Regions from separate parts of the Paenibacillus sp. MER TA 81-3 genome, predicted to be linked through region 1. Evidence: riboswitches for the same ligand, from Rfam matches in the RefSeq annotation. Region 1 holds a riboswitch; each other region holds the start of a gene.
What was found. A riboswitch is a leader RNA that binds a small molecule or an ion and turns the genes downstream of it on or off. The one in region 1 is predicted to bind cobalamin.

Region 1 (10,872 bases):
TCGCTTACTTCGATTTTATTCGTAATCATTACCCTTAACGAAGTTTATCAGTTTTCACAATAATCGTGGAGAAATAGGAAAGCTTTTCATCACCATGAAGCTGGTTCAACCCGTACGTAATCTTTTCGGAAGCCATGGATGCATCGCTGACAAGCACCGCCTTCTCCAGCAATTGGTGCTGCTCCAGAAGCCGGAGCACCAGCGGCATATTACTCGCTGCCTTCATCAATACAATCGTGTCAAAGCCGGTCAGCGCCTGATGAAGCGCATCCTCCCCGGAAGTGACCGGAATGACCGCCAGCGATTCCTCATCCATAACAAGCGGCCAGCTGACACGCGAGGCCATATAGGAGAACGAGGAAATCCCCACAATCGTCTCCGTCTCTATCTCCGCCCGCAGCAGCTCCAGCAAGTAGCTGTACGTGCTATATATCATCGGATCTCCCAGCGTAATAAATCCGGCATTCTTGCCCGACAAAACATCCGCTTTAATCTCCGCAGCGATGCGTTCCCATGCCTGCTCCTTTTCCTCCTGATTGTAAGTCATTGGAAAATGGCGCTGCTTCACCGTCAGACTCTCCGGCAAATAAGGAGAAACGATCTTCAGTGCAAGGCTGGCTCCGCCTTTTTTCGCTTCAGGCGTATAGAGCACATCCAGCTTCTCCAAAGTATGAACGGCTTTCATCGTCAATAGCTCGCTATCTCCCGGACCTGTCCCGATGCCATAAAACTTAGCCATGCGCTACCATCTCCTTCTCTATCGCCGTTCGGATATGCTCGATAAACTGGGTCTGAATGTGAGGGTTCTCGCCAAGTCCCTGCAAATAAGCGGCTGCTTCGAATCCTTGCTGCATCAATTGCGACTTCCATGAGTCCCCTTCGTCCGATGCCATATCATGGATCGCATGGTCCCCGGCCACAAGCATGAACGGCATCAAATGGACCTTCCGGACACTCGCTGCCTTGAGTTGTTCAATGACACGTTCCAGCGGGGGATAGCCTTCCACGGTGCCCATATAAATGGGCTCGTCGGCAAGCATATGGTCGAGACAGGCGTATGCGCTGAATGCATGATGCTCCGAGCCATGTCCCATCAGCACCAGCGCTTCATCCCCGGCCAGGCTCGGCGATTGCGCTTTGACGGCTTGAATCGCTTTGCCGTAATCTTCATAGCTGTCCAGCAAAGGCTTGCTGATCAGCAATTGAGCGAATTGCTCCCGGTATGGCAGAGCCTGAGATACGATTTTTTCGAACTCCTCGCCGTTAATGAGATGCAGGGATTGGATAATGACCTTGGCGTAACCGGCCGCTTTCAATTTTTCGAGCGCCTGCGCAGGCGCATCAATATGAAGGCCATCGCGCTCCGCTAGTTTTTTTCTAATTTTGTTGGATGTAAATGCTCGGAACACATCGTAATCGGGAAACGTTTCCCTGATCTTATTTTCACAGGCTTCGATGGTTTTGGCACGCGTCTCCGGATAGCTTGTTCCGAAGCTGACGACCAGTATCGCTTGTTTCATGTCGGTATAACCTCCCCGGCTTCTTCTAAAAGCAACTCAATAAGCGAATCCGGCAGCGCCTCTTCCGCCTCGCGATATACCTTGAGCCCCTTCTCGCGTATCGTCCGGCTGGTCATCGGGCCGATGGACAGCAATTTCATCGAGCGGAGCAAGGCTTCTTCTTCCGGGCTCAACACAGAGAGCAGATGCTCTACCGAAGCGGAACTGGAAAAGCAGACGATATCATACCTGTTCAAGTCAAAAGGCCGCTCCGCTACCAATGCTTCCCGATATAGCGGCAAAGCAGCGAACTCAGCATCTCCATCCAGTTCATCGGCCAACTGCGCCGTATGCTTCTCGCTTCCGGCCAGCAACACCTTCGTCCCTTGCCGCCAATTCCCGGTGCAGGCTTGACGAATGATGTCCGCCGAACGTCTCGTCACGAGGATGTCAGCGGCAAGCCCATATTCACGCAGCTTCTCCTTCGTCTGCTTCCCAATCGCCGTCAACCGGCTCCCGCTCAGCGCGCGGTTATCCTTCCCGGACTCCAGCAAGGCCTCGATGAACAAGGATACGGCCTCCGCAGAAGTAAACAGTATTTCTTCATACTCTGGCAATGATGCCATGATCGCGTTCATTTGAGCCGGCTTATGAAGTTTTTCCATCCGAATACCGGGATAAAGGGTAACCTCTCCGCCTAACGCCGTAATTTTGGCGGCCAGATCGCTTCGCCCGGCACGCGCGCGCGGAAGGAGAATCTGCTTCCGGAACAGCGGTGCTCTCTCGAAAAAGTTCAATTTGTCCCGCAGCTTGACCACATCGCCGACGACGATCAACCCTGGCGCCCCGATTTTTTCTTCCGCCACCTTGCCGCAAATCGTCGTTAAATCTCCGGTAACGGTCCGCTGGCGGGATCTTGATGCCCATTCGACAACGGCTGCTGCCGTGTCGGGGCGGCGTCCATGCTGGATTAAGTTCGTGCAGATCGCGGGAAGCTGGGTCATCCCCATCAGAAAGATCAGCGTGCCCTCCAGCCGGGCTAAACTTGTCCAATCGAGCTGATCGCTGCCTTCCTTCAAATGTCCGGTAATGACATGGAAGCTGGAGGCAAAATCCCGGTGCGTCACCGGGATGCCGGCATAGGCCAACCCTCCGATAGCCGATGTGACGCCGGGGACGACTTCAAAGGGAATGCCTGCGGCATGCAGGGCTTCGCCTTCCTCCCCTCCGCGCCCGAACACATAAGGATCGCCGCTTTTTAAGCGAATGACTAATTTGTTCCGTTTGGCCTGCTTCACGAGAATTTGCTCGATTTCCGCTTGCGGAATCGGATGGTGAGAAGGCTCTTTGCCCACGTAAATCAGCTCGCAGTCTTGTTTGCGCTCCTGCAGTAGCACTGGATCCACCAGGCGATCATAGACGATAACATCTGCCTGTCGTAAGAACTCCAAGGCTTTCACGGTTAACAGACCGGCTTCGCCGGGTCCGGCTCCGACAAGAACAACCTTGCCGCTCATCGGTTTTCCCCCTTTCTTTCACACATATTTCTCAAGTTCATCGATGTCTGTAATGACATTCGGATAAGGCAGCGCCGGCCGCCGAATGACGACGCAAGGAATGCCGAGCTCTTGGCAAGCGGCTATTTTCTCGGCAAAGCCGCCCTTGGCCCCGCTTTCCTTCGTAATCATCACTTCCGCGCCGGCTTGTCGAAAAAGCTCTTGATTCAATGCTTGGGAAAACGGTCCTTTCATCGCGATAATCTGGTCGGCCAGCAAACCGAGCTGTTCACAGGCAGCTATCACTTCCGCCACAGGCAGCACTCTCGCGATCACATGCTTTCCGTGGAGCTTTGCCACATACTCCGGCAAGTTTTTGCTTCCGGTCGTCAGAAAAATCCGATCGCCCAACGCCGATGCGGCGCGGCATGCTTCATCAATGTCACGGACGAGATGAAGATGGTCTGCCTCTCCGGACGACCTTTCATAGCGAACATAAGGAATATTCATGCTATCGGCTGCGTTCATTGCATTCCCGGACACTTCCACAGCGAACGGATGGGTCGCATCGATGACCAGAGAGACCGTCTTCTCTTGCATCACCCGGCACATGCCGGCTTCATCCAGCCGCTGGCAGATGACATGTTCGGCATGCTGCTTCGCCAGTTGTTCGCCATATTCGGTCGCCACGGAAACGATATAATCCCGCCCGCGGGCATGCAGCCAATCGCAAATATCCAGACTATCCGAGGTCCCGCCGAAAATCAGGATCATAGAGAATAACCACGTGGCGTGACCATTCGGCCGCCGGAAACATAGGTTTCCTTATTGCCGACGATAACCATCGTCGTCATATCCACCTCTTCATAGTCGATGTCCGCCATCGTCGTCACGATTTTTCTTTCTTCTTTGCGGCCGACATCCTTCACGATGCCGACAGGAGTGGAAGGCGATTTATAGGCCATCATCAATTCCAGAGCATGCTTCAGATGATTCGCCCGGCCCTTGCTTCTCGGATTGTAGAAGCAGACGACAAAATCAGCTTCCGCCGCCAGCTTCACCCGTTTCTCGATGACTTCCCAAGGCGTCATCAAATCACTTAAGCTGATATGGCAAAAATCATGCATCAGGGGCGCTCCCAGTCTTGCCGCCGCGCCGATGCTCGCCGTGACGCCAGCCACGATCTCGACTTCGATCGATTCTTTTTCTTTATCCAGAATCTCGAGAATCAGGCCGGCCATGCCGTAAATCCCGGCATCTCCGCTGGATACGACCGCCACGGTCTTTCCTGTTTTCGCAATATCGACGGCTTCCTGACAGCGGTCGATTTCCTTCCGCATCCCCGTTTTGACCACTTCTTTATCCTGGATAAGTTCTTGAATCAGCCGTATATACGTAATGTATCCCACGATCACATCCGCTTTTTGAATGGCTGCGAGCGCCTCTCCGGTCATCATGTCTCTCTCGCCTGGCCCAATTCCTACTACATAAATCATGCCATCACCCCATTGCTCATTTTCGTTCTCTCTCCCATGGCCATTGTGATCCCGCATGCGGCGAACCTTGGTGTCAGTACCCGGCCCCCGCTGGCCAGATCGGCCGCGGATAGCGCTACGTTGCCAACCTGCACGGTCTGTCTGACGAACTCGGATACCGGATATTTGTCCGCGACTTCTCGCAACTGAGCTGCCGTATACGTGATGAAGGGACAATTCAATTTTTCCGCTAATTGCTTGATCGCCGGTTCATTCTTTTTGATATCGATACTGGCGATGGCGGAAAAGGAATGCGGATCGGTATCATGCTGAATGCAAAATTCAGTAAACGCCTGCATCATCTGTTCAGGCTCTGTTTGTTTACGGCATCCGACTCCAAGCACGCGTGTCTGCGGAACCATCTTCAGCGTGTGTACGTTCAATTCCGGCAGACGTTGCCGATGCGTGATCCACACCAATGCTTCTGTCTGTTCCGGAAGCTCATGCGGATTCGTGACCGATGTGAATCCCCGCCGGTCTATCTCTACCGGCACCTCCTCATATAAGCCCACTGTTTTCCCGGCAGCCAACAGACCGTTGATTCGCTTGCAGTTCTCGCGAAAGTCCGGTATCCATGCAGGCACGGACGGCACGATTATATCGAGCGCCGCCACCTTCTGAACGTCCGTTGCCGTTGTAATAACGGCTGCCGCCCCCGTAAGATCCGCCAGCTTCCGGCTCAATTCATTGGCTCCGCCCACATGTCCCGACAATAGACTGATGGCATGATGTCCTTTTTCATCCATCACGACCACCGCCGGATCATACAGCTTGTCCGAGATGACGGGAGCCAGCGTCCTGACGGCAATTCCAGCAGCCATAATGCAGACAAGAGCATCATATTGCTGGAAAAGAAGACGCATCCCGGTTGCAAAATCCGGTTGAAGTGCAGCAAATCCTTCGGATTGCAGCTTCGCTGGAACAAAGCAATCTGCCGCCAGCACCTCCTTGATCGTGGCTGCAAGCGCTTTGCCGTGTTCCGTGACCGCAATGATGGCGGTGTTCTTATCTGTACTCATGCGAGAAATCCTTGTCGTACAGCTTGGAATAATAATAGGTCTCGCCCAGAAAATCCCCTACCATAATAAGCGCCGTTTTCGTGATGCCCTGTTCCTTTACTTTGTCGGCAATATCCCGCAGGGTTCCCGTTACTTGTTTTTCATCCGCCCAGGTCGCTTTATAGATGACGGCCGCCGGCGTATCCTCCGAATAACCGCCTGCCACAAGCTCTGCCACCACGTTCTCGACAGCTTGCACCGACAGGAAGATAACCATCGAGGTGCGGTGCGCGGCAAAGGATCGCAGCGATTCCCTCTCCGGAACCGGCGTTCTGCCTTCCATGCGCGTAATAATTACACTTTGGCTCACTTCCGGCACGGTATACTCGACACCGAGCTGCGAAGCGGCCCCGAGGAATGAACTTACCCCAGGCGTGCAGGTGAACGGAATATCCCGTTTTTTCATTTCCTCGATTTGCTCCCGAATCGAACCGTAGATCGAAAAGTCACCGGTCTGGAGGCGGACGACTTGCTTCCCGGCCTTGACGCCTTGTTCCATACAATCGATAATCTCCGTCAAATCCATCATAGCGCTGTTGTAGATTTCGCAGCCTTCTTTGCAGTACTCCAGCAAATCCGGGTTCACCAGCGAACCGGCATAAATGACGACATCCGCCTCTTTTAGGAGGTTGTATCCTCGCAATGTAATGAGTTCTTTATCTCCAGGCCCCGCCCCGACAAAATGCACTTTCGTCATGCTGTCCCGCTCCTCTCTTTTTGGCAAGCGATAATAAAGGTCGGATTTTGGGGCTTAAAATAATGCCCTTGTCCAAGTTCATGCCACTTCGACACCTGCATTTGCATGATCTCGACTTCGTTCCAGGGCCCTTTTTCGAGATAGGCTGCCGCTTCGAGGGCATTTTCCATCAAGATGAAATTGAGCACAAGCTGGCCGCCCGGCTGCAGCAAGGCATGGCACCAATCGATGATCTCCGTTAATTGCCCCCCGCTGCCGCCGACAAAAATAGCGTCAAACACGGTATTGTCCAGCGGGACGGGAGCCTTTGCCGCCATAATCTCCACATTGTCAAGCGCCAGCTGCCGCCGGTTCTGTTCGATTAGTGACAACGCCTCTTCGTTCCGTTCGATCGCGGTTACCGCCACACGGGGAAACATCTTCGCAACCTGAAGCGCTATGCTGCCCGTGCCGGCTCCGACGTCGAGAAAACGGCGGCTTGTCTCGTCCAAAGCTAATTTGTCGATGGATACGGCACGGACCTCCGCCTTGGTCATCGGTGTCTTGCCGCGAATAAAAGCTTCATCCCTCATCCAAAATCACCACCACATTCATATCATATTGAGCCACAACCTGCTCCGGCTTCAGCCGGTGAATCCGTTCCTCAGGATAGCTGAGGTTTTCTCCGATAATGAGCGTTTTGTGCAGCTTCCGCCGCAGAATTTCCTGGGCGATTTCCGCCGGTCCAAGCTTGCTGTCCGTGACCATCGCCACTTTCGGGTGCGCGAGCAGAAAGTCGAAATCAGGCTGTTTTCCGTGACTGCTCGTCATGTACAGGTCATTCATGGCAATGCCGCAGCGGCTGCACAAATATTGGATGGAGCTGATCCCGGGTACAATTTGAAGCTGTTCCGGCGGGAACTTCTGCAGCGCCCAATTTCCGATGCCATATATTAACGGGTCTCCGGAAGCAAGCAGCACGATGTCCTGGCCGATCCTCTCTACCAAAAATGCTTCCAGCTCCGAGAGCTGCGCGGGCAGAAGCTTGCGTTCGGCCGGGTTGTCCTGCGGGATTTCGCCCAACTGTCGCTTCGAGCCGACAATCACGTCTGCCTTCTGTATGAGTAAAGCGCCCGCACCTGTCATCAGCTCCGGGCTTCCCGGGCCAATTCCGACAATATGAATCATCGCCATGCCTCCCTGATGGTTGAGATGTCGCAAGTGGAAGCCAGCATTCCCCGTTCGGTTGAAAACGTGATGACGTCGATATCCACAATCGGTTTGCTGTATTTCAAAAACGCTTCTGCCCGTTGCTTCACTTTGTCCGTAATGGTCTGAAAAACCTCGCTATACCCTTCCGCGACCATAATTTCTCCGGCGGCTTCCGTCGTCGTGCAGGCCGCAATTCGCTGGAGCAAGAGAAGGGGCGCGCCGGCAAGCGCCAGATTCGCCACCAAAATTTCTGCCCGGGCATCGGCATCTTTGCTGTGCGTTGTGAAAATACCGGCGGACACTTTAATTAATTTGCCTAAATGGCCTACCATCAGCACGTGTTCAAACGCGAGGCGCTGTGTTTCTTTGAGCATGTAGCCGACGAAATTACTCATGGAGACCACATATTTGCCGTCAATGCCAAGCTGCTCTTCCACGAAGCGCTCCCCGTAATTCCCGGGAACCAGAATGATTTTCCGGAAGCCCTGCGCTTTTTTCATTTCGAGTTCGATGGACAGCGACTGCTTCCACCCCTCCTCGGACATCGGAGTTACGATTCCGGTCGTTCCCAAAATGGAAATCCCGCCGATAATCCCCAGGCGGCTGTTCATGGTGCGCTCCGCGCGCTCTTCGCCTTCCGGCGCGAAAATGATGATATCCGCCCCTCGTTCAGGGCCGATCTCTTCCCGTACGGCCGCAGTAATCATTTGGCGCGGTACCGGATTGATGGCCGCTTCCCCGACCGGGACCGCAATGCCCTTTTGCGTCACACGCCCGACGCCCTGCCCGCCGTCGATTCTGATGTCCCCGCTGGCGTTCAAGGTGACCTGCGCAAAAATCCACATTCCATGCGTCGCATCGATATCATCGCCGCCGTCTTTTTGAACGGCGGACGTTGCCGTATGCCGATCGAATTGCTGCTTGTCCACCGGAAGCTGCAAGCATGTTCCGTTCGGCGTGATTATCGTAACTTCGGCTATTTTCTCCTGCTTGATCACCATGGCCGCAGCCGCTTTGGCCGCAGCAGCCGCGCAAGTGCCTGTCGTATAGCCTTTGCGCAATTTTTTCCCCTCATAATACACGTAGTCTGCCATCGGGCCACCTCTTCTTACATCGCGTACAGCACGGCGTTCATGATGGCCGCAGCCAGATTGCTTCCGCCCTTCCGCCCCCGGGCAACGACCGCCGGAATGTCGCTTTCATAGAGCGCTTCTTTCGATTCGGCCGCCCCGACAAACCCAACAGGCACGCCGACGACAGCCTCAACGTCCAACTCACCGGCAGCCGCCATCTCCAGAATTTGATAGACGGCGGTAGGCGCATTGCCGATGACAAACAATTTCCGCCCTTCTTCTCTGGCAGCAAGCTGAATCCCTGCCATGGAGCGGGTGATGCCTTGCTGTTGGGCAACCTCCGCCGTTTCCGGCTCATTGACGTAGCAGCGGTAGCGGCAGCCGTATTGCTCCAGCAGCTTTTTATTCATGCCGCTCAGGGCCATATTCGTATCGGTAAAAATGATGCCTCCCTGCCGGATCGTTTCGCGTATTTTCGTCAAAGCATCATGCGTAAAAACGAGATTATCCAAATAGTCAAAATCCGCCGTCGTATGAATCGCCCGCTTGATGACCAGTTCCTCTTCCCTATTGCGGAATGCATATTCAGGTCTTGTTTCCTTAATGATATCCTGTATGATTTCAAAGCTTTTTTCTTCAATCTTCTTAGGATTTTTGATGTAATCCATCTTTCCCTCTCCTTTCCCGAGTTAACTTACAGCCTCTAAAAAGGGAACAAAAAAACACGAAACCTAAAGGTCTCGTGTCCATACGAAGAAAAGGCAGTATCCAAGTGTGTTTATGAAATGAACACACTTGTGCCTGGGTTCTCTGCAATAGACAACTGTTCCCTTAGAAGTTGTTGCAAGGCTGAACAGAGGAGGTCTCCTGACTTGGCATCATTCTACTTTCCCGCCTTCCCGGAAATGGTTCCAGTGACATCAATGGGATTTCGTCCGCTTCACAGTAGCTAGGGCCTGTAGAGGAATCGCACCTCTTTCCCTGATCTCCGCTCAGTTTTCTATTCAATTTTTATCAGGTTGAATTTTTTTCACTTTAATTGCGTGAATCTCTCTAAGATGAATCATAGCTTGGTTGATACGATGCCGCCTGTGACAGAACTCATTGCACGTGAATTTGCAAGACAACAAAAAGAGCGTTTCAAGCCTGCTGATGGGCTAAAACGCTCTTTTTGATTTCTTTGTGATATGAATGTCCAGCCCTCGTTACATCATAAAACTCAATGTTTTCGCCTGCGCATCCAGATTACCCGCTGCTTTACCGATTTCGGCAAATTCCTCAGTGGCTTGCCTAATTTGATGCTGACATTCGACGATTGCGTCCCGGGAGCTCTTCGTCCCCCCGCCGACATGTCCTACCTTATCGGCGATTCCCTCGATGGCGGCTTGGACTTCCTTGGCCGCCTCTTGGACATGCTCCGCCAGCTTCCGTACCTCGGCGGCAACCACCTGAAACCCTAGGCCATGCTCCCCGGCATGGGCTGCCTCAATCGCCGCGTTCAGGCCCAGCAGGTGGGTTTGTGAGGCAAAATCCTGGATCATCTGAACAATTCCTTTGATGGACTTGTATTCATCTTCCAATTGCCGCAGGAGGGTTAAGTTATCTTCACTGTCAGTCACCGCGCGCTGAATGGCTGCCGCAACCTGCTGGTTGCGCTCCACGCCTTCTTCCGTCCGCTTCAGCAACTCTTCCGCCATCAGCCGCAGCTCGTCCTTCATTCGGGAGGCGGCGTTTTCCCTTGGCGTGATGTCGGTCGCCACCTTCAAGACAGCCACTGTGTGGCCGGTATCATCCAGAACCGGCATATACGTTGCTTCAAGCCACACCAGGTCCCCATTTTTCGCTACCCGGGCGATTTTCTGTTGAAATTTTATACCGTTCCGCAAATTCTCCCAAAACGTATCATACTCCGAACTGCCGACAAACTGTTGCGTGCAAAACATCCGATGGTGCTTGCCGACAAGTTCTGACGCCGTATACCCCATCGTCTGAGCAAATAGATTGTTCGCCCAAAGAACTTCACCCTGGATGTTAAACTCGATCATGGCGAGCGACTGCTCCAATGCGGCCAGCACCGCTTTCTCCTCCAGCACTTGTGTACTTTTCTGCCTCATGCCACTATTCATTCATGCACATCTCCCTTTTTTCATGCCATTGCAGCAGGCGTGCCATCCATACCTGCTTGCCCCCGGTTCGATTACGACCTCTGTATCCCTGCCCATGAGATGGCGCAGCCGCTGGCTGATGGCTAAGCCTCAGTCCGGCACCTCGATCTTTGCACATTGTTGAATGATCAGCTTGTGTCATGTGGACATACTGCGAA
Region 2 (10,872 bases), on a different contig from region 1:
AAATTATGATTGACGGCGCCGAATCACTTCTCTAGCTCGATACTAAAACACGTCCATCCTTAGCGCAGTCACAGAAAGTGAAATTTCCGTGCCTTGTTATCCGGATGGACGTGTCTTCTTTCGTGTCTTATTTACTCATCTCTTGCGTTGCATGCCCCGCTTAGCTGAGCGGCTGCACTTCCGCAACTTTTCGTTGCTGGCGGACTCGTTTCGTTGCCTCTACCATGTGGCGAAGGGCCGCGACCGTTTCTGGCTCATGACGCGTCTTTAAGCCGCAATCTGGATTAATCCAGAACGATTCCACAGGAAGCACAGCCAGTGCTTGGTCGATCAATTGCTCCATCTCTTCGACGGAGGGAACGCGCGGACTGTGAATGTCATACACTCCAAGTCCGATTCCGAGCTCATAATGCTGCTTCTCCAGTGTGGCAATCATATCTCCGCCGCTGCGCGCAGTCTCCAACGAGATGACGTCCGCATCCATCTTGCGAATCGTGTCCACCATGTCGGAGAAATCGCAATAGCACATATGCGTATGAATCTGCGTCTTAGGCTCCGCGCCGCATGTGGCCAAGCGGAATGCAAGCACGGCCCACTCCGTGTAATAGGACGCATCCTCCGCTTTGAGCGGCATGCCTTCCTTCACCGCCGGCTCATCCACTTGAATCATTCCGATGCCGGCTTGCTCCAAGGCGGCAATTTCTTGGCGCAGCGCATAAGCCAGCTGGAATGCCGCTTGTTCGCGCGGGACATCATTACGGACGAACGACCAGTTCAGAATCGTCACCGGACCAGTGAGCATGCCTTTAACCGGCTGCGCAGTCAAAGACTGGGCGAACGCCGTCTCTTTCACGGTCATCGGTTCTGTGAACGCGACATCCCCGTAGAGAACTGGCGGCTTAACGCAGCGGGAGCCGTAAGATTGCACCCAGCCGAATTTGGTAAAGGCGAAGCCGTCCAATTTTTCGCCAAAGTATTCAACCATGTCCGTACGCTCGAACTCGCCATGCACGAGCACATCGATGCCGATGTCTTCCTGGATGCGAATCCAACGCGTCATTTCTTCTTCCAGGAAAGCTTCATATGTTCGTGCATCCCACTCTCCCTTGCGGTAACGCAATCTCGCCCGGCGAATGTCGGCCGTTTGCGGCATGCTGCCGATTGTCGTCGTCGGCAAGAGCGGGAGTTCCGGCCAGCGCTTCGAATGCAGCACTCGGCGCTCCTCATAAGGCGTGCGCTTAATTCCTTTCGCCTTCTCCTCCTCCAGCAGCTCGTGCAATGCTTGGACGATATCTGTACGCTGGCGGGAAGGCTCGTTGCACCATGAGAGGACGCGCGCGGCACTGTCATTCAGAGCGGCACGAGTTGCGTCACTAGGCTGCGCGATATGACGGGCCAATTGCACCGTCTCCTCCAGCTTCTCATCCGCGAAGGCCAACGCCTCACGAATTACCTCCGGAAGCTCTGTCTCGCGCGTCGCCGTCAACGGCACATGCAGCAGGCTGCAGGATGACTGTACGATCCAGCGTTCCTTCGGCACGATGCTCGCAACGGATTCCAGCCACTCCGCCACTTCTTGCAGATCAGTACGCCATATGTTTCGGCCGTCGATAACGCCGAGCGCTAACGTTTTATCTTGAGGGAAGCCCGACTTGCGAAGCGCGGCTTCGTTGCTTGCTTTGCCATGCACGAAATCCAACCCCAGCGTATTGACCGGCAGTTGAACGAATGCTTCGTAATCCGATACCGCATCGAAATAAGTTTGCACCCATAACGGAAGCGTCGGAGCCGCTGTCCGTAGCTGTTCGTATACGGATTGCACAGCCTGCCAATCTTCTGGCTTCATTGCCAACACGAACGCCGGCTCATCCAGCTGTACGCACGGAACGCCCTCCGCTTCAAGCTCGCGAAGAATGTCGCTGTACACACCGATGAACTGCTTCAGGACCTGCAGACGTTCTCCTGCGGGAACCCCCTTCAAGGAGCGCACATACGTGTAAGGACCAATGATGACCGGCTTGCCTTCGATGCCCAACTGAAGCTTCGCTTTGCGATAAGCTTGCAGCGGCCGGTTGGAAGTAAGCTGTGGCGCTCGACCTTCCCATTCTGGCACAATATAGTGATAGTTCGTGTTGAACCATTTCGTCATTTCACAAGCAACTGCATCTTGGGTTCCGCGTGCAAGAGCAAACATGAGATCAGGCGATACTTCCCCGCCTTCATACGAATAACGTGAAGGGATGAGTCCGAACATCGTAGTCATGTCAAGCACATGGTCGTACCAAGAATAGTCGTTTACAGGAATGTAATCGAGACCGGCTTGTTGCATTTTGGTCAATCGCTGCAATTCAATCTTGTCTAATTCCTGCTCCAGCTCCTGAGCCGAAATCTTTTTCGCCCAATACTGCTCCAACGCTTTCTTCCATTCGCGATCATAGCCGATGCGCGGATATCCTGCTGCACTTGTCTGTACTGATGATGCTGTCATTATCCTTGCTCCTCTCCATATGTGATTCCCCCGCGGGACAAATAGGGACAATTTCTATCTGTTAACACGGAATTAGCATATAACATTATTCGCCATAAGGAAACCACAAAAAAGGACATCCTGCCAACTGACAGAGATGTCCCGTAAACGTCCATGACGGAATAATGGCTCATCGCTTTCCTATCATCGTCCCATCCGGCTGCGCCGGACATCGACACGCGATTTCCATGTTTACGAACACTTCCCTATCTCCCGTAGGTACAATCAGTGCTGCCAGAACAGGCAGGTCTCCTGGCTTCAGCGTCATCGGTGTTAGCGGCCTTCCCGGTTGCATAAGCGAAACCAGTGGCCTGAAGGCTACACCTCTTCTGATACAGTGGCGGGACCGCGTCGGACTTGAACCGAACTTCCCTATTAAGCTTTGACATGTTCGCAAAGCGCCTGTTCCCTGATATGCAGTTGTGTTGGAACGTGATGGACACCTTTCCAATTGAGAACGATTATAAACTGTCTTGCAGCGGATGACAAGTGCTTTTTCCAAATGGACGAGCAGTAAAGTATGGGGTTGAGGAAATGTTCCAGAAAAGGGTTAACCTTTTCCTGATGTACCAGTCAATTTTGATTAAGAATAGGTTTACCTTCTCCCATGTCTTCCGGTAATGCATCTCCAGAAAGTCGAACCCATACTCGTCTCCCAAGTATGCCTAGCTTGGCAATGAAAATACACACGCTATATGGACATTCCTTCATTCAAGAACACGATGTCTTCCCCGTTCTCATCTAAGGTCAGCTCGCGATTGTCCAAGAACCACAGATCGTTCTGCTCCATGTAGAATGTAATGCCGTCCACGACTTCGGTTACGCCAGGATATTGCGGGCTGTCTTTCATGATGCCGAAAGAGTAAGGTCCTGAAGCGCTGAATCCACTGTAGCGCACGAATACGCGCACCGTATCTCCTGCTGTAAATCCCCAATCGGTCTGAAACCGCTGTGCCGCCTTTGGTGTCACTCGTAATTGCATCAACGGACCTCCTTTATTCAATCTTTTCCCTTCTAAGCTCGATCATACCATGTGGAGAAACCGATGAAAATACCAACTTTTCACCTTGCATCATTCATTTACGATCACGAGATCACATCGAAACCTTGGTCCTCGATCGCTTCGCGAATCTGATCCGGCTTTACTGCCGTCTCGTCATAAGTGACACTCACTTGCTTCGCCGCCAGGTCCACCTGTGCTTGTCCGCCGATGCCAGCAACGGCCCGTTCGACCGATTGCTTGCAATGTCCGCAAGTCATTCCTTCCACTTTCACCGTCAAATTCGCCATCATAACTGCCTCCTTTATATTCATATCGTTACTTCTGAATTGTCATCCATATCTCCAAGATAACTCCTTCCTCATTTTCCTGCAAACGTTTCGGGGCCACTCACATATAAACGAGCTCCATGCACGATGTACAACCACAGAACACATTTCACAAAACACATATATTTCGAGAAAAATTGATATAGTCGAACTAATGATCTTGGGCGCATTACCGCTCAAAATCAGAGCCTCCTCATATCGAGAGGTATCGAGAGGAAAGCTTTAATTTAATTGCATTTTACATCTCTCGATAACGTCGTGATGCCTCCTTTCATGAAATTTTCATTTTAGGTTGGCTATATGTATGAATATTGGTTAAAATTTAATTGTTACATATTTTGAACAAGCTGTCTCATGCTTCATTGAGCACAAAGGAGGCAATACACATTATGACCCAAATATCCAAAGTATCCCGCATTGCATTGATCGGTTCGGGATTCGTCGGATCCAGCTATGCATTCGCCTTGTTCAATCAGGGCTTAGCTTCCGAATTAGTCATTATCGACGCCAACCACAAAAAAGCGGAGGGCGACGCGATGGATCTAAACCACGGCCTTCCATTCGCATCCAATATGCGAATTTGGGCTGGGGACTACAGCGATTGTAAAGACGCTGATTTGGTCGTCATCACAGCCGGTGCGAACCAAGCTCCTGGCGAAACACGTCTCGATCTCATCGAAAAAAATGCAAAAATATTCAAGTCTATCGTTGAATCAGTCATGAACAGCGGCTTCAACGGACTGTTCCTGGTTGCCACCAATCCGGTAGACGTGCTTACATACGCGACATGGAAATATTCCGGCTTGCCAGCAAATCGCGTCATCGGATCCGGTACGATTCTAGACACGGCACGCCTTCGCTATCTGCTTGGAGAGCAGATCGAGGTCGATCCGCGCAATGTCCACGCCTACATTATAGGCGAACACGGGGACACCGAGCTTCCGGCATGGAGCAACGTCAGCATCGGGGGGCAACCGCTCGAAGATTACCGGAAGACGCACGGGAAGCCAACAGACGAAGATTTGAACAATATTTTCATCAATGTGCGCGACGCCGCGTATCATATCATTGAACGCAAAGGCGCCACTTACTACGGCATCGCGATGGGACTCGCGCGTCTGACTAAGGCGATTCTCCGCAATGAGAATTCCGTACTGTCGGTATCTACTTTGTTAACCGGAAAATACGGGTTGGACGATGTCTACATCGGCGTTCCAGCTGTCGTCAACCGCCAAGGGATTAGAGATGTGTACGAGCTTCACCTGTCAGAAGATGAGAAGCAGAAGCTGCACCATTCGGCCGGCGTACTGAAGCAGGCGATTTCTTCAATTTTCCCTAAATAATTGAATGATGTCAGCAAACCCCGAGGCTTAGTCTCGGGGTTTATTTACCATTAAGGAAAGTTAAAGTTCTGTGAAGCGGTAAAGCGAATCAACCATTCCCTATGGCGATAAACCCTGCCTCTACATGCGGTCGCTCATCTATGAAAGGCCTCGACAGAGGTTTTCTCATGTCGCACGGACATTTTACGTGCTTCCCAAGCTCAGCAGCCATGTACAGCACTAGACGCTTCGATAGTGACAAGCTCGAGTATGCTTAATCGCGAGAAAGGTTGAGGTTGTTATAAATCGCCCTAGCTCCACTATCCCCTCGCATCAGTAAGGTTAGTGTGACTCATATTTCGCTTTTTCCAATTCTTTGCATGCTCCGCGAATTACGACGAAGCCCCCCTGTGTTGCAGCCTCCAGCATCGCGTCCGTCGAACAACAAGCCGACAGCTGCTCGTCGTTGTTGTCCTGAGCATATGGGAGAATGAACATAAGCATGATAAAATGGCTCCAAAGTCTCCAGCAGATACGGCGACAAGAGGAACGCTGGAGAAATGAGCAGACACAAACAGAGAAGCGCACTGGAAACTGTTCCAGTGCGCTTCTTTTTTCAAGAATGGGGCTGCCAATCGCGCCAAGCCGGCACGCCTCCAGCCGACTCCGCTGCAATGATCGCATTGTGCACCGCATAGCCGAGCACTTCCGCCGCCCATATGCCGATTAAATCTACAGAAGCTGCGATGCCCCCCGTCGTCATGGCGAAAACCGTATCCCCATCGTACATCGTATGGACCGGGTATATTGTACGTGCAAGACCGTTATGCGCCATTTGCGCAACCTTGCTCATCTCCGTCTTCGTCAGATCGCCGTTGCAGGCAATCGCCGCAATCGTCGTATTCGTTCCTGGGCGCGAATGCCCGAATGGGTTCGCCATTTGTGTCAGAAAGCTTAACGGATCAATGAAGCTCCCCGCATCCTCCTGCCTCGCCCCTGCCAACGTCGTTCCTGTCTTCGGATCACGCACCTCGCCGATCGCATTGACCGCGACGGCCGCTCCGACGACAAGACCACCTGGCAGCTGCACCGATGCAGTGCCGAAGCCGCCCTTCATCACCCGATCAGGACCTGCATATTTCCCGACCGTTGCCCCCATGCCAGCTCCGATATTGCCTTGCGGGCACGCGGTAGCGATTGCATTACGCGCAGCGGCATAGCCCATCGCAGCGTTCGGTGTAACATGCGGATCGCCTAAGCCCAAGTCGAATAGGATCGCAGACGGAACGATAGGCACTTTGCCTACCCCGACATCCATACCAATCCCCTGCTCCTTCAAATAACGCATCACGCCGTGTGATGCTTCCAGTCCGAACGCGCTGCCGCCGCTCAGGCAAAGAGCGTGAATATGCTGTACGAGCGCAGTCGGGTGAAGCAGCTCCGTTTCGCGGGTACCTGGTGCGGAACCGCGCACATCGACGCCGCACACTGCCCCTTCCTCCGCAATGATGACCGTGCAGCCCGTTAAGGCTGCGTCATCCTGTGCATTGCCCAGTTTGATGCCAGGCACATCAGTTATACAGCCCGGATAGAACTCCTTGCCGCCCACGTGATGCAAAGCGGAATCCGAATGCTTCATATTCTCACTCCCTTAACTATTATTAATAATAAGATTCGATTAAGAAGCCCGCTTTCCTTTTTTCAGGATATATCTTGCTCTGTCTTTACTTCTGCCTCATAATGGGAGAGATTACTAAGCCATCATTTGGAGGTGTCGCAATGAAAATGCGCGTATCTGCTGTACAATACCATTTGCATTCAATTAGCAGCTTTGAACAATTCGCTCACCAAGTCGAACATTATGTGAAGACAGCAGCGGAATTCGAAGCTGAATTTGTGCTCTTCCCTGAGTTTATGACGACACAATTAATGTCCATCGGTGACGAACAGGGAGAAGCGCTGACGATACAGGATTTGCCGCAGTATACCGAAGCCTATCACACTTTGTTCAAACGGTTGGCGAAGCAATACAACATGCATCTTATCGGGGGCACACATGTCATTGCGCGTAACGATAAGCTATATAACGTCGCTCATCTGTTCTACCCTGACGGCAAGGTGGAAGAGCAAGCGAAGCTGCATATTACTCCTTTCGAAGTGAAAGACTGGAATATGGCTGCCGGAGAAGGCGTACGTGTCTTTCATACGGAAAAAGGGACGATCGCCATTTTAACCTGCTACGATATCGAGTTTCCGGAAATTGTGCGTATGGTGCGCGCGCAAGGCGCGGATGTCATCTTCTGTCCTTCCTGCACAGACGATCGCCAAGCATTTTATCGCGTGCGCTACTGCTGCCATGCCCGAGCCATCGAGAATCAAGTGTACGTCGTGGCTACCGGCACAGTCGGCTCACTGCCTACTGTTGACCTTATGCGTTTGAATTACGGCCAAGCAGCAGTCATCACGCCGAACGACATTCCGTTTCCGCCACGCGGCATCATGATTGAAGGTGAAATCAACAACGACATGATCGTAACCGCCGACTTAGATGTCACCTTGCTGCATCAAGTGCGTGAACGCGGTTCGGTCACGACTTGGCGTGATCGCCGCACCGATTTATATACGGATTGGTAAGGAGGGTGTGCATGTTCCGCCAATCGCTATATGTCATACTCGATGGCAAGCCGCGACTTGTCACGCTGCGCAACTATACAATAGAGGATACAGAAGCGCTCATCGATATCCAACGCGACTGCTTCCCTCCTCCATTCCCATCGGAGTTGTGGTGGAATGCAGAGCAGATTGCCAATCATGCGCGCATCTTTCCCGAAGGGGCACTGTGTGCCGAAATGGACGGCGTGCTCATCGGTTCAATGACCGCCCTTATCATTCAGACTGATGCATATGAGAAGCACCTGCCTTGGGACAAGGCAACAGATAACGGCTATATCCGAACGCATCATCCGGATGGCGATACGCTGTACGTCGTCGATATTAGCGTGCGACCGGATTATCGCAAGTGCGGCATCGGCAAAGTGATGATGCAGGCCATGTACGCCGTGGTCGTTCATCTCGGATTGAAGCGCCTTCTCGGCGGTGCGCGCATGCCCGGCTACGGACGGGCCGCGGCTCAGTATTCAATCGAACAATATGTGGAAGGCATCATGGAAGGGAAATGGCATGATCCCGTCGTAAGCTTTCTGCTGCGCTGCGGGCGGACGCCGGTCGCCATCGTCCCGGATTATCTTGAGGATGAAGAGTCAAGGAATAACGGGCTGCTCATGGAGTGGCGCAATCCGTTCATCACGAATTGCCGGCGATAACAGTTCCAGTATGAGCAGTCTGACTATGCAATAGGAAAAGATGGCAATGATATACAATTACGTTCGAGGAAAGGATGTTATGCCATGACAGCATTGCGATATATTCGCATCCAATCTATAGCAGATCCTTTATTTTCCCAAATGCACGCGTTAATGGGCCGCATTTTTCCGAAAGAGGAAGTGCTGGAATTCGATTTATGGAAAGAACCATTGGAGGACCCGGATATTCGCGTATTCGTCGCGGTGCATGGCGAAGAAGTCGTCGGCGCGACCGAATATCGCTTCGTGGAGCCGCTGAACGTAGCGATGACCGACTTTACCATTATCGGCCAACCCGGACTCGGCATTGGACGCTTCTTGTATAAAGAGCGCGAACGCGACCTGCTGCAAGCTGCTAAAGAAGCAGGCACATCGCTCATCGGCATGTTTGCCGAAATCTACGACCCTTATCGTGTAGGTGATTTCTCGTTCGGGGGCGTGCGCCCGATGGATCCGGTCGTACGGCGCGAGGTGCTGTCGCACCTCGGCTACGAAAGATTGGATTTCCCCTATGTTCATCCTTCTTGGTCCAACGATGGAGAAGCGGTGAGCGGACTCGATTTCTGCTTCATGCCGTTGCAAGAAAATAGGCAAGACGTACCGGCAGAACTTGTCGTTGCATTCCTGCAATGGTATTACGCCGTACTGCCGAACAAGCCTGAAGCTTGGTACAACATGATTGAGCAATTGAAGCAGCGGGATAACATTGCTTTACTTCCGCTTTAATGGAATTGCCCAGCGGCTTTTTGATGAGTTATGGCGTGTCCTGTCATTTTCTTACGAAACGACAGACAAAATGCAGGCGGATATCAGCCCTCGGTACATATCGGCGTCGACATCCGTCACGGCAAGCAGCATGCGCAGTCGTCCAACAACGCAAAATGGTGGAGCAGGAATAATCTCTGCCCCACCATTTTTTCATTCGCATGCTGCAATTCTAATAAACTGAGCTATCCCTCAAGTGTTTCTATCTGCTTTTTGGATAGCTCTTTTGCTTCATATAGCACGGAGTTTCACATGTCACACTGTACAGTGTAACCACCGTAGAGCATTCTATTACACAAGGCCGCACAGTCTCCGGCATCGTCCCGGCCGTTCTGCCCGGAACGTCTCCACGTTGCCTTGATCCATCATCGTTACGTATACCGTTCGTCCATCTTCTCCGCCGAACGTAACGTTCGTGCAATTACTGCCATGCAGACGCACTTCCTCGACGAGTTCGCCTTCCGGCGAGAAGATGGCCACCGTCCCTTTGCCGAAACGGCTCACGTACAAATAGCCTTCCGTATCGCAACGCATGCCATCTAGTCCGTAATCCGGAAACTCGTGGAACAATCTTTTGTTGGAAACATTTCCTTGTTCATCAAGGTCATATGCCCATATCCGGCGTTGAACGGATTCATTGACGTATAACGATGCTTCGTCCGGGCTAACCTCTATCCCATTGGTCGTCCCCATCCCCGTCTCCAACAGCGTCATCTCTCCATCCGGAAGGATACGCCACAATTGGCCGGTATCATTGCTCCAATTCGGATCGCTGGCGAAGACAATGTCATTTGCCATAATGGCAATATCGTTCGGTTGATTCATATCCGGATTATGCGCCAGCACATCAAGCCGCTTCGTATCGAATGAATACCGGTATACGTTGTGGCCGGCATAATCGGCGATCAACATATCACCGTTACGGTTGAACCGAATTCCGTTCCCAACACTTCCTTCCGGAAGTTCAAGGAAGACGGAGCACTCGGCTTCAGGCGTAACTTGTCCAATCGTGCCTTCACGCTCATAATTGACCGCATACAAATTGCCGTCCTTGTCGCACGCTGGTCCTTCTACTCCATTGGTAAAGCCGTGTGGAGTTGTGAACACCTTGCTTGTGCGGCATTGTGCCTTACGTTCAGCCTGACTCATACCTTCCGCTCCCCCCTATACATTATCCTTACTCCTTATTCGGCAGCCGCATGAGCATAATTAACCACATTAATCAATGTGCCGAATATAATGAATGCCATTAATTATAAATGGATTGGAACAGTTGAGTGCCGGTATCCTGACGCATCAGCGGGTATTTCCGTTGTTATGATCGTCCGCGCCGTCTTCTCCACCGTCGCCGGTATCCGTCTGAAATACGCGCCGTGCTTCTTTTTCCTGCACATACGCTTCGATCATATCGCGCTTCAGTTCCCAAGCCTTCATGCTTATATCGACATGGTATCGCTCTGGATTCGTCTTGCGCAAATATTCCGGCCAGAATAGCTGCAGCTGCTGCTTGTGATAGTCGCGGATCTCTTCCAGCGATGGTCGGTTATATACCAGTTCTCCGTCACGG
Region 3 (10,872 bases), on a different contig from region 1:
CCATCGGCAGCAGCGCCAAGCCGTCCATGACAGTGCCCGCTTCCGCCTCTGCCCCATATGGATCCAGAAGGCGCTCGCCTAACATCTGATAGCCTCCGCAAATGCCGACCACGACGCCATCCTTCGCATAGGACATAACCGCTTCAGCAAGTCCGTTCTCGTTAAGCCATTGCAGATCCGCCATCGTGCTCTTGGTCCCCGGAATGATGATTGCATCCGGCGCACCGAGCTCTTGAGGGCGGCGAATATAGCGGATGCGCACGTCTCGTTCCGCCGCCAGCGGGTCAATATCTGTGAAATTGGATATACGGGGCAAGGCTACGACGGCAATATCCAAGTCGTTCTCCGGCAGCACCTTCCCCTTCCACTGCTCAAGCGCAACGGAATCTTCCGCTTCGATGTCCAGATCATCCGCATAGGGCAGCACGCCGAGCACCGGAATCCCGGTCCGCTCCTCGAGCCAATCGAGTCCAGGCTGCAGCAGTGTGACATCCCCCCGGAACTTGTTGATGATGAAGCCCTGCACCCGCTCCCGTTCATGCGGCTCCAGCAGCTCCAGCGTGCCGACGATGGAAGCGAATACGCCGCCGCGGTCGATGTCCGCGACAAGCAGCACCGGCGCTTCCGCCCACGCCGCCATGTTCATGTTGACGATATCGTTCTGCTTAAGATTGATTTCAGCCGGACTGCCGGCCCCTTCCATCACGATGATATCGTACGCAGCGCGCAGCCGGTTCACCGCATCCACCACAGTTCGCTTCGCTTCAGGCAAGAAGCGGGTGCGGTAATCGCTTGCGCTTAGGTTCATGTAAGGCTTGCCATGCACGACGACTTGAGACTGCATGTCCTTCATCGGCTTAATCAGCACCGGGTTCATATCCGTCGTCGCCATAATGCCGCAAGCTTCCGCCTGCACGCCTTGCGCCCGGCCAATCTCCTTGCCATCCGGCGTAACATATGAGTTCAACGCCATATTTTGCGATTTGAACGGAGCGACATCGTAGCCGTCCTGCTTGAAGATACGGCATAATGCGGTAGTGACGACGCTCTTGCCTACATCGGATGCCGTTCCCTGCAGCATAATCGTTCGACCTTTGCTGCCGCCTTCCTCACATAACGGAACACGTACAGAAGCGTTCTTTACTTTATCCACATTCATCAAGCGTTCACCCTCTCCATCCGGTCATCAGCACGAGCAGCAGCAGCAAGATTGTTTCCGTCAGTTCGTTCATTGCTCCATAGGTATCGCCCGTCAAGCCTCCGAGCTTCTTGGACAAATAACGCGAGCATCCCCATACGGCACCCATCCCCAGCACAGGAGCGCCAAGCAGAAGCCACCACGGGTGAATCGCATATGCAGCTAGCGCTGCGAAGGAAGCAGACCATCCGGCCATTTCAAGTGGCACCGACACCATAATATATACGGTCGCCAGACTAAGCATAAGTGCGGAAAAGACTGCGCCAAGCAAATGCCCCCGGTGCAATCCTTGAAAATAACTGCCCAGCCCTGATTCCGCACGCGCATACGGCTCGTTCGTCATGCCCCATACCATTGCCGCTCTAGACCAGATAAAAGGGACGACAAGCCACAGCTGCCACGCCCCGGCCGTCATTAGACTTGCGATAAGAGACCACTTGAGCAACAGCACGAGGATGCAGGCGATGACTCCCATCGCTCCGACACGGCTGTCCTTCATAATTTCCAGCATTCGCTCGCGGGAACGATGGCTCAAGACGCCATCCGCCGTATCCATCAGCCCGTCCATGTGCAGTCCGCCGGTTAGGGCAACAGCCAGCGCCAGCGTCAATACCGCAGCCGGCCCTGCGGGCAGCACAAGCTGCAAGCCGAGTCCCGCTCCCCATATCAGAACGCCTACGATACATCCTGCCCAGGGGTAGAACAAGGTGCTTCGCTTGAGCACCTCGTTCGTAAAAGGAACATTCACAGGAACCGGAATTCTGGTCAGAAACTGAATTGCCGCAATAAATGCCTGTAGCCATTGCTTCATAGCTGAACCATCCTGCTCTTTATTTCGATCGGTATGCCCGCCGTGACGAGATACACTTCATCTGCCCGTGCCGCAATACGTTGATTCAGCCGGCCTGCTGCATCGCGAAAGATGCGCCCAAGCTTGTAAGCGGGCACGACACCGCTGCCGACTTCATTCGTCACCATCACGATGGTGCCTTGCGCCGCCGTCAACGCGTCCAGCATATCATCGATACGCGCATACAGTCTTTGCTCCATCTCCGGGCCTTCCCCCAGTTCCTGCTCTGCATGCAGCAACTCGTTCGAAAGCCACAGCGTCAGGCAATCGATGAGCACCGCCGATTCATCCGCTTCTTTCACCCATTCCGGCAGTTGCAGCGGACAATTGGCGGTGAGCCACGCATAGCCTGAAGCTTCTCGCTCCGCTTGATGCAGCCGGATCCGCTCCCGCATCTCATCATCATGCGCTTCCGCCGTCGCGACATAAGCGCCCCCTTGCGGGGCCAGCTTCTGGAGCAGCCGCTCCGCGAACGTGCTCTTCCCGCTGCGCGCGCCGCCAGTTACAAGGATGATGCGGTTCATTGGCCGTCGTCCTTACCGGATACGCCTGCTTCGGCAAAGGTGGCCATCTCGCGCATAATGCGCAAGGAAGCATCGATGAGCTGGAACATGAGCACTCCGCCTGTCCCTTCGCCCAGTCGCATATTTAGATGCAGGCACGGCCGCAATTCCAATTCCGCCAGCAGCGCCGCATGCCCCCGTTCCTCCGACAAGTGTGATCCTATCAAATACGGCTTCACGTCAGGAGCCAAGCGGACGGCGGTCAAGGCGGCAGCGCTGGATATGAAGCCGTCGATGACGACCGGCGTACGATTCGCCGCCGCACCGAGAATGACGCCGACCAAGCCGGCAATCTCCAAGCCGCCGACCTTCGCCAGCACATCGAGCGCATCTTCCGCATTCGGTTGATTCACTTCGAGCGCGCGGCGGACGACACTGCACTTATGTTCCCATTGGGCATCGCCGATGCCTGTTCCGCGTCCGACCGCGTCAGCCGCTGGCAAGCCGGTAAACGCGCACAGAATGGCGGCGCTGGCCGTCGTATTGCCGATTCCCATCTCGCCTGTCGAGAAGAGACGGTATCCGGATTGAACACATTCCTGCACCGTATCCACACCAGCCTGAATGGCGGCTTCCGCCTCCGCACGCGTCATCGCAGGCCCCTTGGCCATGTTGGCTGTCCCTCTTCTCACCTTGCGCGACTGCAGGTTCGGGTCGGCCAAGTCGGCATTGACGCCCACATCGACACAGATGACGTCGGCCCCGGCTTCGCGTGCCAGCACGTTAACCGCCGCTCCGCCACGCAGGAAGTTATGAACCATCTGCGGCGTTACCTCGGCCGGGAATGCGCTGACTCCTTCTTCACAGACTCCGTGATCACCTGCCATGACAATGACTGCCTTCTTCTCTAACAGCGGCTTCGCTTCACCTGTAATTCCCGCCAACTGAACCGCAAGGTGCTCAAGCAGGCCCAAGCTTCCTGGGGGCTTCGTCAATTGGTTCTGATGCTGAAGCGCTGCCTGCATCGCTTGCTCGTCTACAGGCTGAATTCTGTCAATAAGTCGTTGAAGTTGTTCTGTCATCCCTGTTCATCTCCGTTGTCAATAATTTTGGTTTACAAATTCGTCTACGCATTGCCGTGCTGAGGGCAAATGAGCACCTGCGGCCGGCCGATCTCCGGATGCGGCACGATCGTCGTCCGCGTCGCGAAGATACGTTCCAGCAGCTCCGCAGACATCAGTTCATCCGGACTTCCCTCCGCGATCAGCTTGCCCTCGTGCAGCACGATGAGGCGGTCGCAATAGAGGGAGGCCAAGTTCAAGTCATGCAGCACCGACACGACCGTCAGGCCGCAATCTTGCTGCCAATCGCGCACGACATCCATGAATTGGACTTGATAATGGATGTCGAGGTAGGTGGTCGGCTCATCCAGCAGCACGATGCTCGGCGACTGGGCCATCAGCTTCGCCAGCGCAGCCCGCTGTCGCTGTCCTCCGCTTAATCGGTCAAGCGGACGATCCGCGAGTGGAGTCAACTGCAGCCGATCCATAATGCCGTCAATGAACGGACCGCTGTCTTCGCCTTCCGAACCGAGCCACGATTGATATGGGAATCGTCCCATCTCAACAATTTCGCGCACGGTGAAGTTAAGCGGAGGCAGCGCCTCCTGCTGCAGCACCGCCATCAACTGCGATAACGCCTTGCGCTTATAAGAGGCAAGCGCCCGACCCTGAATGCGGACACGTCCGGCAGACACGGTATCCGCCCCCGATACGAGCGACAAGAGCGTCGATTTCCCGCTTCCGTTCGGTCCGATGATGCCGACCCATTCTCCGGGCTGCACGGAAAGCGATACGTTGTCGAGCACCGTTTTGTCGCCATAACGTTTGCACAGCCGCTCCGCGTGAATGATTGGTTCCGCTGATTGCGCCTCCTGCTGTGCCAGCATATGTCTCATGACCATTTCCCCCGTTTCGTACGCTTGTTCCGAATGAGCAGGTAAGCAAAGAAGGGCGCGCCGATAAATGCAGTCACCACGCCGAGAGGAATTTCCGTCGGTGCAAACGCCGTTCTTGCAATCGTATCCGCCCACATCACATAGATTGCGCCGCCCACCGCTGAGAGCGGAATCAAATAGCGGTAATCCGGACCGACGATTAAACGCAATATGTGCGGAACGACCAAGCCGACAAAGCCGATGACGCCAGATACGGACACCGCCGCCGCCGTAATTAATGTGGCGGTAAGCAGCACTACCCACTTCGTGCGCTCCACATGAAGCCCGAGATGAGAGGCCTGCCGCTCGCCCAATGCGAGCAGATTAAGCGGTCTTGCATAGGAAATGAGAATAATGATGCCGATAGCCAAGTAAGGGCCCAGCACAACCGTATAGGACCATCCGCGCAGCGCCAAGCTGCCCATGACCCAGAACAATATTTCGTTAATCGTTTGCTTCGTCATCGCGACTAAGAAGGAGACGATCGCGCCAAGAAAGGCTTGCATAACGACCCCTGACAAAATAAGCGTTTCAATCGGGATTTTCCCGCCGTCATTGGCAAGTCTCATGACGATAATAAGCGTCAGCGTCCCTGTTGCGAAAGCGACGACCGGAATGGTCCACTCTCCGAGCAGCGCGTATTGGAGCCCGAAGTATATAAGAAGGGCCGCGCCGACGGACGCGCCGGACGATACGCCCAGAGTGTACGGGTCAGCCAACGGATTGCGCAGCACGCCTTGAAACGCGGTGCCTGCCACACCGAGCGCTGCTCCGACCAACATCGCAAGCACGACGCGTGGAAAGCGCACCTTCATCATAATTTGCGCAGAGGCGTCATCCCAGGTCACCGGAAATATAGAGTCCAAGCCCGGTATATGATGGAGCAAGATGCGTGTCATTTCACCTAAAGGCATCTGCACCGAGCCTACAGCCAAGCATCCCACAACGGACAAGAGGAGAAGCGCAAAGCTCGCTCCTCCATACCATACAATCTTTTTCATCTATTTCTCCGCATCGGTTATTTCACCAAGTCAGGGTAAATCGCTTTTGCAACGGCTTTGAGCCCCTCCGCCACACGAGGTCCCGGACGGCTGAGCAAATTTTGATCCACAGCGATAACTTGGTTGTTTTTAATCGCGTTAATGTTATTCCACCCGCTACGTCCGCGGATGATTTCTTCCAATGACTTGTTCGTATCCTGGTCGACAACCCCTTGGGTGTACAAAATGACGTCAGGATTCGACTTGATGATGTTCTCCTCGTTGATTTGCACCCAGCCTTCCGCATCCGCTGCTACGTTCGTAGCGCCGGCAAGCTCGATCATCTCATTCATGAACTCACCGCTGCCTACTGTCCAACCTGGGGAGAACTCAATGTACACTTTTTTCTTGTCGGTAACGCTTTGCACAGCAGTTTGTACTTCTTCGCGCGCTTTCTTCATTTGCTCAACGACTGCTTGCGCTTCTTTTTGACGATCCGTAATTTGACCGTACAGTTCTATGTTTTTAATAACGTCATCATATGTCTTCGGTTCCACTTTGAAAATTTTAATGCCTAGCTCGCGGAATTTGTTCACGACTGGCTCTTTCATGGAGATGCCGGTGAAGACAATATCTGGCTTCGCTGCAATAATCGCCTCTTCATTCGGTTTTACGATACCGCCCATCTTCGCCTTCGAGGCGGCTGCTTCTGGATAGTCGTCATAGTCGGATACCCCGACAATTTGTTCATCCAAGCCAAGAGCAAACAACGACTCTGTCTCTGCCGGCGATACCGAGATGATGCGCTCCGGCGCTTTGTCGAAGGTGAACTCTTCACCAGTGACGTCTTTCACGGTAAGCGGATATGTCGTCTTCGCAGCGTCATCCTGCTTCGGTTGCTCTGTATTGGAAGCTTCTTTATTTGTGTTCTCCTGCTGCGCCGCCGTGTTGTCGGAAGGCTTCACTTCCCCTGTGCTCGCGCCGCAAGCCGTCAAGCTTACTGCCAAAATAACTGCCAATACGGCTGCCAATGTTTTATTCAGCCATTTGTGCATACATGTTCCTCTCCCTTGCTTAATATATTCCTTGAGTGTGAATCGTCTTCTGTGAACTGGAGCAAACGCGGTAAACGCAGTGCGCAATAATGGTCAGGTGACGAGCATATCCCTTCATCTATATACAATAGGTTGTCAAAGAACACAGTGTTAAAAAACCCCCGATCCTACGGATCGGGGGACTTCGTCTCACTTAGCCTATAAGGTACGACACGGCATAGCCAGCGCCATGCTTACCGCAACAGCGGTATCGACAGCGTCTTGCATTGCCTCATGCCATACTTTGTAGACGTGGTCCCTTCCGCGAAGGATATTGCTCGTCTATCTTCAGGCAGGTCTCCTGACTTAGGAGCTGCACGTTGCCGCTCGCCTTCCCGTCGCCGCATCCGAACATCTGTACATCCGGCGCCGCATCGACAGTGGCTTCATGAGCGCAACACTCCATTCACAGTGGCGGGACCGCGCCGGAATTTCACCGGCTTCCCTATTAACCTTGGGCATGGATCATATATTAGATCGGATCAATCGTATCCGTACACGCAAGGGCCTGAAGAAATTGCACTATTCATTTGTCCGTTCAAGCATTGAACTTGATAATAGATTATAGGGGAAAAGCTCCGTTCTTGCAATAAGGTTGCTCACAAGGGCAACCTGTCTCCCGATACAAATCAACAATCCGGCCATCTCGCGCCCCGGCTGCCCCCACTATAGAGAGGGAAAACGCTCAGCTCGCAGGAACACCCATTTGCGCGCGCAACGCTTCGCCGTAATCATAACACCGCCGCCAATCGGCGCAGCCGCCTCCCAGAACGATTTGCGCGGGAATGCGAGCGTGTGCAGTCTCCGTACAATGCCGCCGTGGGTCACCACGAGCACGTCCGGGCGCGCCATTCGGCCAGACGCACCTTGCACGAAGCGGTCAGTCCGAATCCGAGCTTTTCGGTTCCTGCTCGTTCGCAGTGGACGATTCCGGGTGCGAGCCACACCTGACTGTTCCGGCACGGTGCGGATTTGCGCCCGCGCATTTCTCAGTATCTCCCACCATACATGTGCCGTACGCGTGCAGAATGACTGCCACGGTTCTCCCCGCGGCGGCTGCACGGACGACATATCATCCAGCCACTTTCGATATTGGGGCTCTTCCTTCAGATCGTTATAGGTCAAGCCTTCCCACATGCCGAAGTCGTACTCGCGCAGCCGTGTATCAACAGATGCTTCTCGGCTGTCGCGAGGCCGCAAGTACGCGATCGTTTCGCGGCAGCGGCGCATATCGCTTGTGTAGAGGATCGGAGCAGGGTGCGCCAATGCCCGGCGCAAAGGCCTCAGCTCCTCTGAAGCCTGTGGCAGGATGGAATCATCCGTATAACTAATATAACGCCGTTCTACATTCGCCTGCGTCAATCCGTGCCGCACGATCGCGAATCGCACGATGGTATCTCGTACGCCCTTTTTTCTGCGTACATTCCGTTTGGACATCGCACCTCTTGTTACCATTCCAGATGGGCTTGCTCCTGATCGGCGCCTCTTCTGACGGGGAGCTTTATATTGTCGTGTCAGTCTCATTTCATTCTTACTCCTTCATCCGCCATTCATCTACAGGAGCCATCCCCCGCGCGCATATAGCAGCACGGCAGCGATGACTGTGAAGCCCAGTGTACTGCCTGTCAGCAGACTGCAGGCAGCCGGAATATGCTGTGCTTGCAAAGGCTGGACCTCGTCTCCCATATAAGCACGCAACGATCGTACGCCCTTATACACATTATATCCACCGAGCCGGACACCAAGCGCCCCGGCTGCAGCCGCCTCCGGCCAGCCGCTGTTCGGGCTCGGGTGCCTCGGCGCGTCACGCTTGGCTGTCTGCCAAGCCCGCGTCCCGTCATATCCCTTCATCCAGGCGCATATCGCCATGAGAACTGCCGTCAAGCGGGCCGGAATCCAATTCGCAATGTCATCCAGCCGCGCGGAGGCCCAGCCTAAGTTGCCGTACTTCTCATTTTTATAACCGACCATCGAATCGAGCGTATTTACCGCCCGGTACGCCATAGCTAACGGCGCCCCACCGATAAGCGCGTAACATAACGGGGATATGACGGCATCCACAATATTCTCGGCTACGGTTTCAACCGTAGCGCGCACGACTTCAGGCTCGTCGAGTTCATCCGTATCACGTCCGACAATCATGCCGACTTCACGCCGCGCACCGTCGATGTCCCGTGCGGCTAACCGCTTATACACCGCCATCCCCGCATCCTTCAGTCCTTTGGTCGCAATCGTCGTGCCGATAAGAATCGCTTCGGCCGCCCATGCGAGAGAGAAATGAATTTCATGGAGTCCCCATAGCAGCGCCCATGTCAAAGCATAAGAGCCTCCAACGACAATGACCGGGAGCAGGATGCCGAGCGGCTTAAGCGCCGCTTCCGATGATGCCGCCTTGCGGATAGCATGCTCCAGCGCCGTGATCGCCTTTCCTATCATAATGACGGGATGGGGAATCCAACGAGGATCACCTATAATCCTGTCCCATATATATGCTGCTATGATGATGAACGCCGCTATCATTTCTTCCCCACCTTAATTGTTGCACCCGCATTCATTTGCTCTAACTCGACAGCTCATGCTTTGAGCTTCTCGGTTCTGAAAAGGGTTCTTTTTGAACATGCGCTATCAGCGCCTCAACGATTCGAGCGTTATGGAAACAACCGTCCGTCATCTTCATGCTGAGTCATAACCGCTTCCGTAACGGTCTTGTACACAAGCCGCCCAATTGCATTTCCAAGCGTGGTTGCTGTGCCCGCATAGGAATGCACTTCGGTATCGCGCCCGCTATCAAGCACCGCAAAAGCAATCGCGTCGGTCGTCGTTCCCGTCGCTATGCGCTCTGTCTCTTTATCATAAATATGTAAATCGGCTAGCGCCGCGCATTTCGCTTCCGTCGCCGTCATGAACACATTCCATACTGCCGCATCAGACAGCTTGCCATCCAACACGATTATCGTGTTTATCGTGCCAGGCTTGAGCGGTTCATACGCCGAGAATACTTGGCGAGGCAGTCCCGCACGAGCCGCATTGCTTGTCCCTGCCGTCGTAACACACAGCAACGAGCAGCCGTCCCCATGCTCCTCCGCGACTGACGCGTGAGTCACTTTTGCGGCCGTCATCAGGCCGACGGTATCATCTGGCTCATATCCCCATTGCTCGCACACGCCATGCATATACTTAACCGGATCGGAACAATCGAAGCCCTTGCGTACCATGCAATTCAAGATTCGGCTTCCTGTCCAGCTGCCGCCATGGTAGGCAGCACTGCTCCAGATGGGTACCCGCTGCGGCAAATCGACCGTCAAATGTTCCTGCCCCCAGCGGACATGGACGTCCGCAATACATTCGGTTGTATAGGCGCGCGCACCGTCGCGATAAGGCTGCATCGTTCTCCCCCTTGTTCCCGTTTTACTAGTAACAACGCTCTCTAATAACATCCTTTTAATGTAACACAGCTTGTACTGAAACCGCCAGATGTTCATTTAACGTTCGATTTTTAATTGCAATTCGGAAGTCGCCCGCCTTCAACCCTGTATACATATCGCAGTTGCGGATTAATATCCCTCTGCGCCCCAGTTCCTCCTGCAGCCGCTTCGCCGTCCAAAGCGTCGGTGCCCGGCAGAGCAGAAAGTTCGCTTCACTGGGCCACGTTTTGATACCGAGGCTGGCTAGGCGCTCGCGCAGCCAGGTCCGTTCCGTCACGATCAGCTCGCGCGTCGCTCGAACATAATCGTCATAATGCTTATCAGTGAGCAGAGCCTCTCCGGCAGCAAGCGCCAGTCCGTTGACGCTCCACGTCACCTGCTTCGCGCTCATCGCTGCAATCAACTCGGGATGAGCCACCGCATAGCCCAAGCGAAGGCCGGGAATGGCATAAAATTTCGTCAGCGAACGAATGATGATCAGCTGCTTATATTGATGCTGGACCGGAAGCAGTGAAACCTTCTCTTCATGCGGTAGAAAATCAATGAACGCTTCGTCGACAGCGAGCAGCGTATTCGTCTTCTCCGCCATACGGGCGGCCCGCTCCAACCGTTCGCGGTCATAGACGATGCCCGTAGGATTGTTCGGGTGTCCGATGAATACAAGATCGGTCTCCAGCATGAGCTGATACAGTTGTTCCTCCGTTGCCTGAAATCCTGCTTCCTCTTGTCCAACCACCGTTACGACATCCGCCCCGAATTGCCGTGACAAGGTCTCGTATTCCGAGAAGCAGGGGGCGATGACGCCGACGACCCGCGGCTGGAACGC

Region 2: linked by a shared signal. The riboswitch ahead of metE (5-methyltetrahydropteroyltriglutamate--homocysteine S-methyltransferase) and the one ahead of M3650_RS04350 (cobalt-precorrin-8 methylmutase) in region 1 are both predicted to bind cobalamin.
Region 3: linked by a shared signal. The riboswitch ahead of M3650_RS07335 (ABC transporter substrate-binding protein) and the one ahead of M3650_RS04350 (cobalt-precorrin-8 methylmutase) in region 1 are both predicted to bind cobalamin.

What each region holds. Positions count from the first base shown of each region.
Region 1 covers NZ_JAMAWB010000002.1:420,917-431,788, forward strand. Annotated here, with positions in the region: gene M3650_RS04300 (cobalt-factor II C(20)-methyltransferase) at 35-739, opposite strand; gene M3650_RS04305 (sirohydrochlorin cobaltochelatase) at 732-1,520, opposite strand; gene cobA (uroporphyrinogen-III C-methyltransferase) at 1,517-3,016, opposite strand; gene cobK (precorrin-6A reductase) at 3,035-3,769, opposite strand; gene cobJ (precorrin-3B C(17)-methyltransferase) at 3,766-4,491, opposite strand; gene M3650_RS04325 (cobalt-precorrin 5A hydrolase) at 4,488-5,549, opposite strand; gene M3650_RS04330 (cobalt-precorrin-4 methyltransferase) at 5,536-6,285, opposite strand; gene M3650_RS04335 (decarboxylating cobalt-precorrin-6B (C(15))-methyltransferase) at 6,282-6,857, opposite strand; gene M3650_RS04340 (cobalt-precorrin-7 (C(5))-methyltransferase) at 6,847-7,452, opposite strand; gene cbiD (cobalt-precorrin-5B (C(1))-methyltransferase CbiD) at 7,449-8,570, opposite strand; gene M3650_RS04350 (cobalt-precorrin-8 methylmutase) at 8,585-9,217, opposite strand; cobalamin riboswitch at 9,393-9,564, opposite strand; gene M3650_RS04355 (methyl-accepting chemotaxis protein) at 9,755-10,675, opposite strand; gene M3650_RS04360 (hypothetical protein) at 10,668-10,832, opposite strand.
Region 2 covers NZ_JAMAWB010000001.1:399,061-409,932, reverse strand. Annotated here, with positions in the region: gene M3650_RS01850 (SDR family oxidoreductase) at 1-35, shown strand, start outside; gene metE (5-methyltetrahydropteroyltriglutamate--homocysteine S-methyltransferase) at 161-2,488, opposite strand; gene M3650_RS01840 (hypothetical protein) at 2,658-2,795, opposite strand; cobalamin riboswitch at 2,753-2,948, opposite strand; gene M3650_RS01835 (HesB/YadR/YfhF family protein) at 3,219-3,509, opposite strand; gene M3650_RS01830 (cation transporter) at 3,614-3,817, opposite strand; gene M3650_RS01825 (L-lactate dehydrogenase) at 4,246-5,199, shown strand; gene M3650_RS01820 (hypothetical protein) at 5,521-5,682, opposite strand; gene M3650_RS01815 (P1 family peptidase) at 5,795-6,817, opposite strand; gene M3650_RS01810 (carbon-nitrogen hydrolase family protein) at 6,958-7,812, shown strand; gene M3650_RS01805 (GNAT family N-acetyltransferase) at 7,824-8,501, shown strand; gene M3650_RS01800 (hypothetical protein) at 8,595-9,266, shown strand; gene M3650_RS01795 (SMP-30/gluconolactonase/LRE family protein) at 9,597-10,454, opposite strand; gene M3650_RS01790 (nicotinate phosphoribosyltransferase) at 10,602-10,872, opposite strand, start outside.
Region 3 covers NZ_JAMAWB010000004.1:254,600-265,471, reverse strand. Annotated here, with positions in the region: gene M3650_RS07365 (cobyric acid synthase) at 1-1,159, opposite strand, end outside; gene cobS (adenosylcobinamide-GDP ribazoletransferase) at 1,167-2,009, opposite strand; gene cobU (bifunctional adenosylcobinamide kinase/adenosylcobinamide-phosphate guanylyltransferase) at 2,006-2,572, opposite strand; gene cobT (nicotinate-nucleotide--dimethylbenzimidazole phosphoribosyltransferase) at 2,569-3,633, opposite strand; gene M3650_RS07345 (ABC transporter ATP-binding protein) at 3,678-4,508, opposite strand; gene M3650_RS07340 (FecCD family ABC transporter permease) at 4,505-5,548, opposite strand; gene M3650_RS07335 (ABC transporter substrate-binding protein) at 5,566-6,582, opposite strand; cobalamin riboswitch at 6,896-7,106, opposite strand; gene M3650_RS07330 (histidine phosphatase family protein) at 7,288-8,058, opposite strand; gene cbiB (adenosylcobinamide-phosphate synthase CbiB) at 8,176-9,141, opposite strand; gene M3650_RS07320 (adenosylcobinamide amidohydrolase) at 9,270-10,007, opposite strand; gene cobD (threonine-phosphate decarboxylase CobD) at 10,063-10,872, opposite strand, start outside.